Regions from separate parts of the Ensifer adhaerens genome, predicted to be linked through region 2. Evidence: predicted binding sites of a transcription regulator. Region 2 holds the regulator's gene; the other holds the start of a gene.
What was found. The regulator LexA, encoded in region 2, represses DNA repair genes until DNA is damaged. The targets are predictions, from matches to a motif close to TGTTCNNNNTGTGTTCNG.
Positions count from the first base shown of each region.

Region 1: ruvC (crossover junction endodeoxyribonuclease RuvC) is a predicted target of LexA. The motif match lies at 2,123-2,140, and genes of this name have one in related genera.

Region 1 is NZ_CP083349.1:3,139,757-3,145,045, reverse strand. Features, by position in the region: gene LAC81_RS15515 (YebC/PmpR family DNA-binding transcriptional regulator) at 1-207, shown strand, start outside; gene LAC81_RS15510 (HAD hydrolase-like protein) at 373-1,002, shown strand; gene LAC81_RS15505 (LLM class flavin-dependent oxidoreductase) at 1,012-2,013, opposite strand; gene ruvC (crossover junction endodeoxyribonuclease RuvC) at 2,184-2,696, shown strand; gene ruvA (Holliday junction branch migration protein RuvA) at 2,813-3,430, shown strand; gene ruvB (Holliday junction branch migration DNA helicase RuvB) at 3,525-4,565, shown strand; gene LAC81_RS15485 (metallophosphoesterase) at 4,566-5,289, shown strand, end outside.
Region 2 is NZ_CP083349.1:1,574,677-1,579,965, forward strand. Features, by position in the region: gene LAC81_RS07810 (thermonuclease family protein) at 1-198, shown strand, start outside; gene LAC81_RS07815 (methyltransferase family protein) at 427-1,116, opposite strand; gene LAC81_RS07820 (hypothetical protein) at 1,212-1,658, shown strand; tRNA gene LAC81_RS07825 (tRNA-Cys) at 1,841-1,914, opposite strand; gene LAC81_RS07830 (hypothetical protein) at 2,298-2,630, shown strand; gene lexA (transcriptional repressor LexA) at 2,716-3,441, opposite strand; gene LAC81_RS07840 (hypothetical protein) at 3,667-3,918, opposite strand; gene LAC81_RS07845 (hypothetical protein) at 4,321-4,920, shown strand; gene LAC81_RS07850 (hypothetical protein) at 5,045-5,289, shown strand, end outside.

The sequences.
Region 1 (5,289 bases), 1.6 Mb from region 2:
GAAGTCTCCAAGGCGCTCGAAGACACGCTCGGCGAAGCCGAAACGGTCAAGGCGATCTGGAAGGCCCAGAACACCGTTCCGGTCGACGAGGAAAAGGCGCAGTCGCTGATGAAGCTCATCGACATCCTTGAAGACGACGACGACGTCCAGAACGTCTATTCGAACTTTGAAGTGTCGGACGAGATCCTGGCGAAGCTGTCGGCCTGATCCGACGCCCGGCAAGTTCCGGAATATTCACCCGTGTCCGAAAGGACACGGGTTCTTCTTTGGGCGTCGTGCGCCGGGACGAGCGCGCAAAATACGCCCTAGCACTTTGATTCGAGAGCGTCTTCCCGCTTCCAGCGTTTCCGCTTGAACGTTAATGTGGCGCTGATGACCTATCAGTTCGCGATCTTCGATTTCGATGGCACGCTGGCCGATACGGCGGCGAGCTTCATGGCCGCCTGCAACAGCGCTGCGCGTTGCTACGGCTTTCGGGAGCTTTCCATTGCGGAATTCCAGTCGCTGAGAACTATGGGCAACCGCGAAATCATCGCGCATCTCGGCGTGCCCGTATGGAAGTTGCCGCAGATTGCCACCTTCATGCGCCGGGCCATGGCGGCCGAGGCCGCCTCCGTCCGGCTGTTTCCGGGCGTTGCCGAGCTGTTGGCGCGGTTGAAGGCTGCCGGTATCGGCATCGCCATCGTCAGTTCGAACGCGGAAGAGGGCATTCGCGCTGCGCTCGGAGAAGTAGCTGCCGCTGTGGACCTGTTCGAATGCGGCGCCGCTCTCTTCGGCAAGGCGCAGCATTTCAAGAAGGCGATCCGATACTCCGGCCTGAATCCCGCCCGGTTCCTCGCGATCGGGGACGAGGCGCGCGACATCGAGGCGGCGCGCAAGGCCGGCATTGCCGCGGGTGCCGTGGCCTGGGGCTATGCCGACCCGGCTTTCCTGCAGAAGCTCGGGCCGGATCGGTTCTTCGCCAGCGTAGAGGAGATCGCACCGGCCTTCGGCGTGAACTGATCCCTAGCGTCAGGCGGCCTTGGCGAGCTCCTTCTGCGCGTCCGCGAAAAGGCGAAGCGAATTCAGGCGGGCGTCCATGTCGAAGATCGGCATGGAGATGATCAGCTCGTCGGCTTTTGTCTGCTCGAGGAAGGTCGCGATCTTGCGGCGGATCGTCTCTGGCCCGCCGACCACCGCATACATCATCGAATGGTCGACGAAGATCTTTTCATCATAGCTCCAGAGTCCATCCATCGACTGGACCGGCGGCGGGAACTGCCCGCGCGCATTGCGACGCAGCGCGACAAAGGATTGCTGCATCGAGGTGAAAAGGTAGTTCGCCTCCTCGTCCGTATCGGCGGCGACACCCATGACGCCGACCATGACGTGCGGCTTTTCGAGTGTTTCCGACGGCGTAAAGCGTTCGCGGTAGATCTCTAGCGCCGAGAGCAGCATGTCTGGCGCGAAGTGCGAAGCGAAGGCGAAGGGGAGGCCGAGCATGCCGGCGAGATGGGCGCTGAAATGGCTGGAGCCCAGCAGCCAGATCGGCACATTGGTATCGGCACCCGGAACGGCGATGATCTTCTGGTCTTCGGCCACCGGGCCGAGCAGCGCCTGTAGTTCGACGACGTCGTTCGGGAAATTGTTGCCGCTCGCCTCCATGTTGCGCCGAAGCGCCTGGGCGGTGCGCATGTCGGTGCCGGGCGCGCGGCCGAGGCCGAGATCGATGCGACCCGGATAAAGAGCTGCCAGCGTGCCGAACTGTTCGGCGATCACCAGCGGCGAGTGGTTGGGCAGCATGATGCCGCCGGAGCCGACGCGGATTGTCTTGGTGGCAGCAGCCACGTGCGAGATCACCAGTGAGGTCGCCGCACTGGCTATGCCCTTCATGCCGTGATGCTCTGCCAGCCAGAAGCGCTGATAGCCGTTTTCCTCCGCAGCCTGGGCCAGCCGGCGCGAATTTTCGAGCGATTGGGCGACACTGCCGCCTTGCGTGATCGGGGAGAGATCGAGGACGGAGAAAGTCGCCATGGTAAGGGCCTTCATTGAGAGAAATTGATGGAAAGCTATGTAAGCTCAATTTTCCTCAATCCAAGGGCGGTAGCGAAGAAATCCCCGCGGGTCCTCTCGCCTGTGTGTATGTTTTTGTTTTGTTCACTTTTTGCTGGCAGCGTCCAGACTGGCATCATAGGGTGAATTTCATGCAGAATACGATTCGCATCATCGGCATCGATCCGGGTTTGCGCCGCACTGGCTGGGGCATCATCGAGACGCTTGGCAATTCGCTGCGCTTCGTGGCCTCGGGCACGGTCACTTCCGATGGAGACATGGATCTCGCCTCGCGACTCTGCCAGCTGCACGACGGCCTTGCCGAGGTGGTGCACAGCTACCAGCCGCACGAGGCGGCAGTGGAGCAGACCTTCGTCAACAAGGACGCGACCGCGACGCTGAAACTTGGCCAGGCGCGCGGCATTGCCATGCTGGTGCCGGCGCGTGCCGGCCTGAGAGTTGCCGAATATGCGCCGAACGCCGTCAAGAAGGCGGTGATCGGCGTCGGCCATGGCGAGAAGCAGCAGATCCACATGATGATCAGGGTTCTGATGCCGAAGGTCGAGTTCAAGGGCAACGATGCAGCGGACGCGTTGGCGATCGCCATCTGCCATGCCCACAACCGGCAATCTGTTACCAGCCGGCTCGCCGCATTGATGGCGTAGTTGCAGTAGATCTAAAATATGACGGCGACCCTACGCGTCTTGAAAGACGCGCGACGCTGGAGACAAGATATCTTCCGATGGTCTGGGCGACCATCCCCCACCGCGAGAGACGCCATATGATCGGCAAATTGAAGGGTACCATCGACGAGATCGGCGAGGATCATGTCGTGCTCGACGTGCATGGCGTAGGCTATGTCGCCTTTTGTTCGGCGCGCACGCTGTCCAAGCTTGGCTCCGCCGGCGAGGCGGCGATACTGTTCATCGAGACCTATGTGCGCGAGGATCAGTTGAAGCTCTTCGGCTTCCTCACTGCGCTGGAGCGGGAATGGTTCCGGCTGTTGCAGAGCGTGCAGGGCGTCGGCTCGAAAGTGGCGCTCGCAGTGCTCTCGACCCTGACGCCGGGCGAACTGGCCAATGCCATTGCGCTGCAGGACAAAACTTCGGTCTCGCGCGCCCCGGGCGTCGGCCCGAAGGTGGCGGTGCGCATCGTCACCGAGCTCAAGAACAAGGCGCCGTCCTTTGCCGGTGAAATGTCGTCGTCGATCGGCCTCAAGCAAGAGCTTGGAGACGGCGTCGCGTCCGCGCCGGTCTCCGATGCTGTCTCGGCACTCACCAATCTTGGCTACTCGCGTGACCAGGCGGCCAATGCGGTTGCGGCTGCGCTGAAGAACGGCGGCGAGGGCGGCGACAGCGCCAAGCTCATTCGCCTCGGCCTCAAGGAACTGGCGCGATGAGCGCTTGCCTTGGCGGGGCGCAGAAGGCAGAACGGAAGAGGCCGGACACCGGTGGGTGCCCGCGCCATGACGACCGACCAACTGGAACGAATGCATGACTGACGCGGCACGTCTGATAACGCCGGAAAAACGCGGTGAGGATCTCGACGCGACCATGCGTCCGCAGTCGCTGGACGAGTTTACCGGCCAGGCGGAAGCGCGCGCCAACCTGAAGATCTTCATCGAGGCGGCCAAGAACCGCGGCGAGGCGCTGGACCACGTGCTCTTCGTCGGCCCGCCAGGTCTCGGCAAGACGACGCTTGCGCAGATCATGGCCAAGGAGCTCGGGGTCAATTTCCGCTCGACTTCCGGTCCGGTCATCGCCAAGGCCGGCGACCTTGCGGCCCTGCTCACCAATCTCGAAGAGCGTGACGTGCTCTTCATCGACGAAATCCACCGGCTCAACCCTGCCGTCGAAGAGATTCTCTATCCGGCGATGGAGGATTTCCAACTCGACCTCATCATCGGCGAGGGCCCGGCGGCGCGCTCGGTGAAGATCGACCTGTCGAAATTCACGCTGGTGGCGGCGACGACCCGCCTCGGTCTCTTGACGACGCCGCTTCGCGACCGCTTCGGCATTCCGGTGCGGCTCAATTTCTATACGGTCGAGGAACTGGAATCGATCGTCCGGCGTGGCGCCAGGCTGATGGGCCTCGGCATGACCGACGACGGTGCGCGCGAAATCGCCCGCCGCGCCCGCGGCACGCCGCGCATTGCCGGCCGGCTGTTGCGCCGAGTGCGCGACTTCGCCGAAGTGGCGCGCGCCGAAGCCGTGACCAAGCAGATTGCCGACGAAGCGCTGACGCGGCTGCTTGTCGACAACATGGGGCTCGACCAGCTCGACCGTCGCTACCTCTTCATGATCGCGCAGAATTTCGCCGGCGGTCCTGTCGGCATCGAAACTATCGCCGCTGGCCTCTCGGAACCGCGCGATGCTATCGAAGACATCATAGAGCCCTACCTGATCCAGCAGGGCTTCATCCAGCGAACACCGCGCGGCCGTATCTTGACCGCGAATGCCTGGAAACATATCGGCCTCAACCCGCCGAAAGAGGTCGAGGCGACGCAGTTTCGGCTGACACTCGAGGACGAATAGATGATTACACGCCGCGGATTATTGAAAGTGATCGGCGGCGGGATCGCCAGCATGGCGGCGCTCGGCGGTTACGCCTTTGCCGTGGAACCACTGGCTCGTCTGAGCGTGACCCGTTACGCGGTGACGCCGCCCGGTTGGACGCCCGGCCTAAAGCTTCGTGTCGTCATGCTCACGGATATCCATGCTTGCGAGCCGTGGATGCCGGCGAGCCGCATCGCTTCGATTTGCCGCCAGGCCAACAGTCTCGGCGGCGATGTCACGGTGCTCCTCGGCGACTATGTCGCCGGTATGAACTTCGTCACCAGCTACGTGCATTCCAGCGAATGGTCGAAAGCGCTTGCCACGCTCACGGCACCGCTCGGCGTTCATGCCGTCATGGGCAATCACGACTGGTGGGAGGACAAGACGGCGCAGAGAAATGGCGCTGGTCCGACCTTCGGGCACAAGGCGCTGCAGGATGTCGGCATCAACGTCTACAGCAATCGGGCGATCCGGCTTGAAAAGGACGGGCAGGGCTTCTGGATTGCCGGTCTCGAAGACCAGCTTGCCCTGGTGCCGGGCAAGAAGTGGCAGCGCCAGCGCATGACAGGTCTCGACGATCTCGACGGCACGCTTGCCCAGGTGGCCGACGGTGATCCTGTCATTCTGCTTGCCCACGAGCCGGACATCTTCCCGAGCGTTCCCGCGCGGGTCGCGCTGACGCTGTCGGGTCATACCCACGGTG
Region 2 (5,289 bases):
GGCTTTTACGCCAAGCAGCGCCTGCGCGAACTGCTGAACGCAGGTGACTTCAGGCTGGAAACGTCGAACAGTCGTCAGGACGCCAAGGCCGGTGAAAAGTTGCGGCTGGTCACCCGCGGCGATCAATCCATCGGACGCGTCCTCGTTAACGAGGGACTGGTGCGGCCGTGGACGGGACACGCGACGCCCTGGTGCTGAGGCCGATATTTGCGGAACCGCAATGCCTTCGAAGGAAGACATTGCCGCAGCACGTTTCACTAATGTGGAGTTTTTTGGAAGCCTCAGCTCACGCGGTAGTGGTGTGATGATGGCCTCCTGACTGGATCGTCGCCTGTCCCGCCGATCCGCCGCCTCAACCGGTTCTGGCGGCAACGGCTCTGGCGTCGTGTTCGTCCGGTATCAGTACGAGAAAATCCCACCTTGGCTTCACTGTGCTGATCGCAGCTTACCCGCGTTCATGAATGGAAGAATGCGCGGGACGTCGAGCGCATAGGCAGGATAACCGGGGAACGCAGTCTGCAATACTCGTTCCTCGTTGATCATTCTGCGAATTTGCAGCAGCCACTGGACACCCCCAAGAAGTACTGACCAGACCGAAAGATTGAGGACGATCAAGCCGATCATGGCGATCTCTTCCGTTAGATAGAGCGGGTGGCGAACAATCGAGTAGGGTCCGCCCGTGATCAAGGTCCGGGCCTCGGGCATGATGCTGAAGGCGCGACCGAGCCAGAAAAGAACGACGGCTGACGAAACCATCCCGACCACGATCATAGCCGTGCCGGCCATTTGGAGCGCCAAACTTGTATCGGCGGGCTCGGGCAAGTATGCGATCAGGCCGAGAAGAAATGTTCCTGCCATCGCAGTCAAATAGGGTTCGAAGCCGGTGGCGGCTCTGATCGGCGGCAAGCGGGTAATGGCTACCACGCAGACCATTCCGAGGAATAGGACGGTGGCGGCGGTTGAAGTCAACGCCAAGACGTCAGCCGACTGCAACTCGTCTTTCGCTACGATTTGCGCGGCGTGAACGATGCGCCGCAACATCGCGATCGTAAAATACGCGCAGATACCGAACCTGCCGATGTAGTCGGCGGCGAGCAACATTCTACCCTTCAGCATCCAAATACCTCCCCTCTATCGCCGGTAAGAATGCCACGGTTGCGAGCGGCTTCAAGCGTAACTTTAGAAGTTGCTTAATTCAGAAGGTGGACGCCATGCTGTGCCGCCGCAGCGACGGGAAGGAACCCACGCTTAAGCCGCAGCGCGACTATGTTTTGCTGGCGACGATGTCGAAATACGCCGGCGAGGGATTTGTGCGATCTTTGACGGGTTTGGTGTCTCGGAACCCTTTCCGCGCCACGCCCAATTCGGCAAGGAGGCGCCTCTTAAGGGACGACAGACAGCATCAGGAGTACCTGTTGAGCCTCGAAAAAATCGCGGAGGTTGTCGTCGGAATCGTGCTCGCCGAGATCGATGTGAAGGGCGAGCGCTTCTTGCGGAAGGTGATGGAGTGGCAGCGTGACCGATCCCGTCGTGACCCTTATGGACGCTCACAGGGCGGCCCTGAGGGCACTATGACAGCCTTCGGCAGAGATGGTGACCTGCGACGTGTTTGTCGGCGCCGCGAAGGGAACCGGGGTTCAAGCACCTACAGCTGGTGAGCGGGTTTCTGGCTCGGGGTTCGCATTGAACATGTCGCATTTCATGTCGTGTGGATCCGCCGTCGCCTCGTGGAAGTGCAGGGAAAGCAAAGGATTCTCGCAGCAACATAGCGTTACGCGGAAGCGGTGTTTTTTCCGCTTCGCGACGACTGCAACATATTGATTATATTGGTGAATGTATTTGGAGGCCTCGCCCGGAATTGAACCGGGGTACAAGGATTTGCAGTCCTCTGCGTCACCACTCCGCCACGAGGCCTCACGGCTCGGATAACCGAGCGTTGGCGGGGATTTAGAATGATTGCAGAAAATCCGCAAGAGGCATTTTCGGAAAAAGCACAAAGCGAATTTGCGGTTCGGGCGCTTTCCACAGGCAGAACGTCCGGCAAGGCCGATTGCTCCTGCCCAGCGAGCAGCAATGCTTCAAGAAGAGGTCGGAACGATTACCTTCCTCAGCTTACTCCGGGTTGCGACGCGTAGGTGCTTTCGCTCAGGCATGCCACACGCCCGCACAAGCCACGTCTTCTAAGCCCCGTACGGATCTTATCGCTTCGGTGAAATCGGTAGAGGGGGAACGATGACTCCGCTGACATCAGCCGCATCGGTAGCGTCCGTCATCATCAAACGGAGGCAATGGCTTATATGAAGACGAAACTTGTCCTGACGGCGTTAATCCTCTTTGCTGCGACCACATTCGAGGCGCGGGCAGAGGACCTGGTTTTCAAGCTGAAGAACAACACAAGTGCAGTTCTGACCAATTTCTACACGTCGCCGGTAGGCGTCAACGAGTGGGAAGACGATGTTTTCGGCCGGCAGGTTCTGAATCCCGGCGAGAACATGGAAATCACCATCGCTGACGGCCGGGATGTCTGCAAGTACGACATGCGCTTCGAGTTCGAAGAGGATTCGGGCCTCGATACGACCGAAGATACGCAGGACCTTTGCGAACTCGGCGAATACACCATCCACGAGTAGGCGACGCGTTATCGGATGAACAAGAAGAACCTCGCTACCGCAAGCGGCAGCGAGGTTCTTCCGAGTACCAGATTTTTATCTGGGATCAGTGGTAGCGGCGGATCAGCCCAACGAGCTTGCCCTGGATCTTCACACGATCAGGCCCGAAGATCCGTGTCTCGTAGGCAGGGTTTGCGGCCTCAAGCGCAATCGATGCGCCCTTGCGTCGGAATCGCTTCAGCGTCGCTTCCTCGTCATCCACGAGCGCCACGATGATGTCGCCGGGGTTGGCGGTATTGCCATTTCGGATGATCACGGTGTCGCCGTCGAAGATGCCGGCTTCGATCATCGAGTCGCCCTTGACTTCGAGGGCGTAGTGTTCGCCGTTGCCGATCATGTCGAGCGGAACGGTGATGTCGTGCGTGTTGTTCTGGATCGCCGAGATCGGCACACCGGCAGCGATGCGGCCCATGACCGGCACGGAAACTGATGTGTTTTCGGCCACCGGCGCCGGCTTCGGTGGTGCGGCAGGGGCTGCCGCCGCCGGCTTGCCGAGGCTTCCCTCGATCACGCTCGGCGAGAAGCCGCGACGTGGCTGCTGCTGGCTGGACGCGTAGGCTTCCGGAAGCTTGATGACCTCGAGCGCGCGGGCCCGGTTCGGCAGACGGCGAATGAACCCGCGTTCTTCGAGCGCGGTAATCAGACGGTGGATGCCGGACTTCGACGCTAGGTCGAGCGCATCCTTCATTTCATCGAATGACGGTGGGACGCCCGACTCCTTCATGCGTTCGTGAATGAACAGAAGCAATTCCTGTTGCTTGCGGGTCAGCATGGCACGTCGCTCCAGAAGGCGTGAAACAAATCAAGAACAGACACTATCTGTTCCATATGTGTTCTGCAAGTGCCTAAAATTCCGTGAATTCAGTCAATTGGCGGGACTGCGCGTGCCGGTTGGTCACTTTTACGGGAGCAAAGCGGGTTTTGGTGATGATTGTGTGGTTGGAAACGACCGTATTGGACTGCGTCGAGCGAATCGCGAGCGTTCTGATGGCGAGGGTCAGGCCGGCTGCGTGGCGGCGCAGGCGTCTTCGAATTCCTTCACCGTCTCTGCGCTGTTGTCTTCGGGAAGCACCGCGTCCGCCGCATCGGTCGCGACGGGCGTGTCGCCGTCATAGACGAACGACTGGATGTAGAACGCAATGGCACCCTTCCACACGTTGCGTCCATCAATCTGGTGGCAGGGGACGGCGGTTTCGAAGTCCGTCTGGAGTTCATCGACCGTGGCGGCACTGAGCTTGACGTCAGGCATGTTAGGCGATGCGACTATCGAAGCGAGAAGCAGGGCGGCAAGCACGGTGATCGTCCACTTTGAGGCAAGGGTGGCACTACGGGGCGGTTAACGATGTGAACCGCGCTTTCGTTCCGAAGTCCAGCAAACTTGGCGATCACTCTCACGTGTTCAACAGGTCTTTGAGTTCAGGCTGTGACCGGTTTGCGCCAGAGGTGCGCGGCGGCAGGGCCCGTCGATCCTGGCGCGATTGGCCGACTTGCGATCGCATCGGTTGTAGCAGTCCGTGTCCTCGCTTTCGGCGCGCACAAATCCATGTTGTGATCGCGCTGCACTGTCTCGACAGGTTGCAAAAATACGATAACTTTGCGGGGAAAGTGGGGTGGTTGCATGCATAGATTGTCGTTGGCGGTTCTCGGTCTGTTGGCGGCGGCCGGAGCGGCCTCTGCTGAAGAAGGTCGTTCGAATATCTGGAAGCGGATCAATGCCTGGACGGTCGGTTCCGATCCGTCCTTGGGCGGCTCGTGCTACGCGGCGACGAGCTATGACGCCGGCGCGATCCTTCGTATCGGCTTCTATCCAAGGGGATCGGCGAACCTGGCGTTTCTTTCGATCGGCAATGCTACCTGGAAATCGATCGAGCCTCAAAGGGAGTATGACGTCGCCTTGCAGCTCGACCGCGGCCGCCAGTGGCCGGCCGTTGCGTTCGGCGTGGACCTCACGGGTTCGAAGGCCCTGGTCGTCAATTTCTCCAATACAGATTTCTTCACCGAATTCGTGCGCAAGAATACGCTGGCGCTGGCGTTCGAAGGGCGCGTGGTGGCGAGCCTCAGTCTGCGTGATTCGATGAAGGCCGTCAGCGAGATGTTCAAATGCCAGGAGGCCGTGAACGCGCTGATGCCGAACGGCGGGCAGGGGAAGGCCGCCGATCCCTTTGCGGGCGCCGGCAGTAATGCGCCGAACAATGACCCGTTTGCGGGCGGCGGCCAGACCAAGTCGTCGAAAGATCCCTTCGCCATGTAATTCCCTGGCGTGAGCATCGGTCTGCACGAGAGGTGAATATTCCTAAATATTGCGTGGGTACGGGTCGCCCACCCTCGACAGTCACGCGGCGACCTATCAAAATGCGCGCAAACGGGGGCTTTGCATGCGTAGATTGCTGTTCGGGTTGGTGGGCTGTCTGATGGTGACGGGGCCGGCCGTGGCTGAAGAGGCCGAGATCATCAAGTGGAAGGAAGTCGGCGGCTGGACCGTTGCTTCCGACACGTCGATGGAAGGCTCGTGTTTCATCACGTCGATGTTCGAGGGCGGGGTCACGCTGCGCCTGGGGTTTTATCCAAAGGGCTCCGAATCGCCACTCTATATGAGCTTCGCCAGCGACGACTGGAAGTC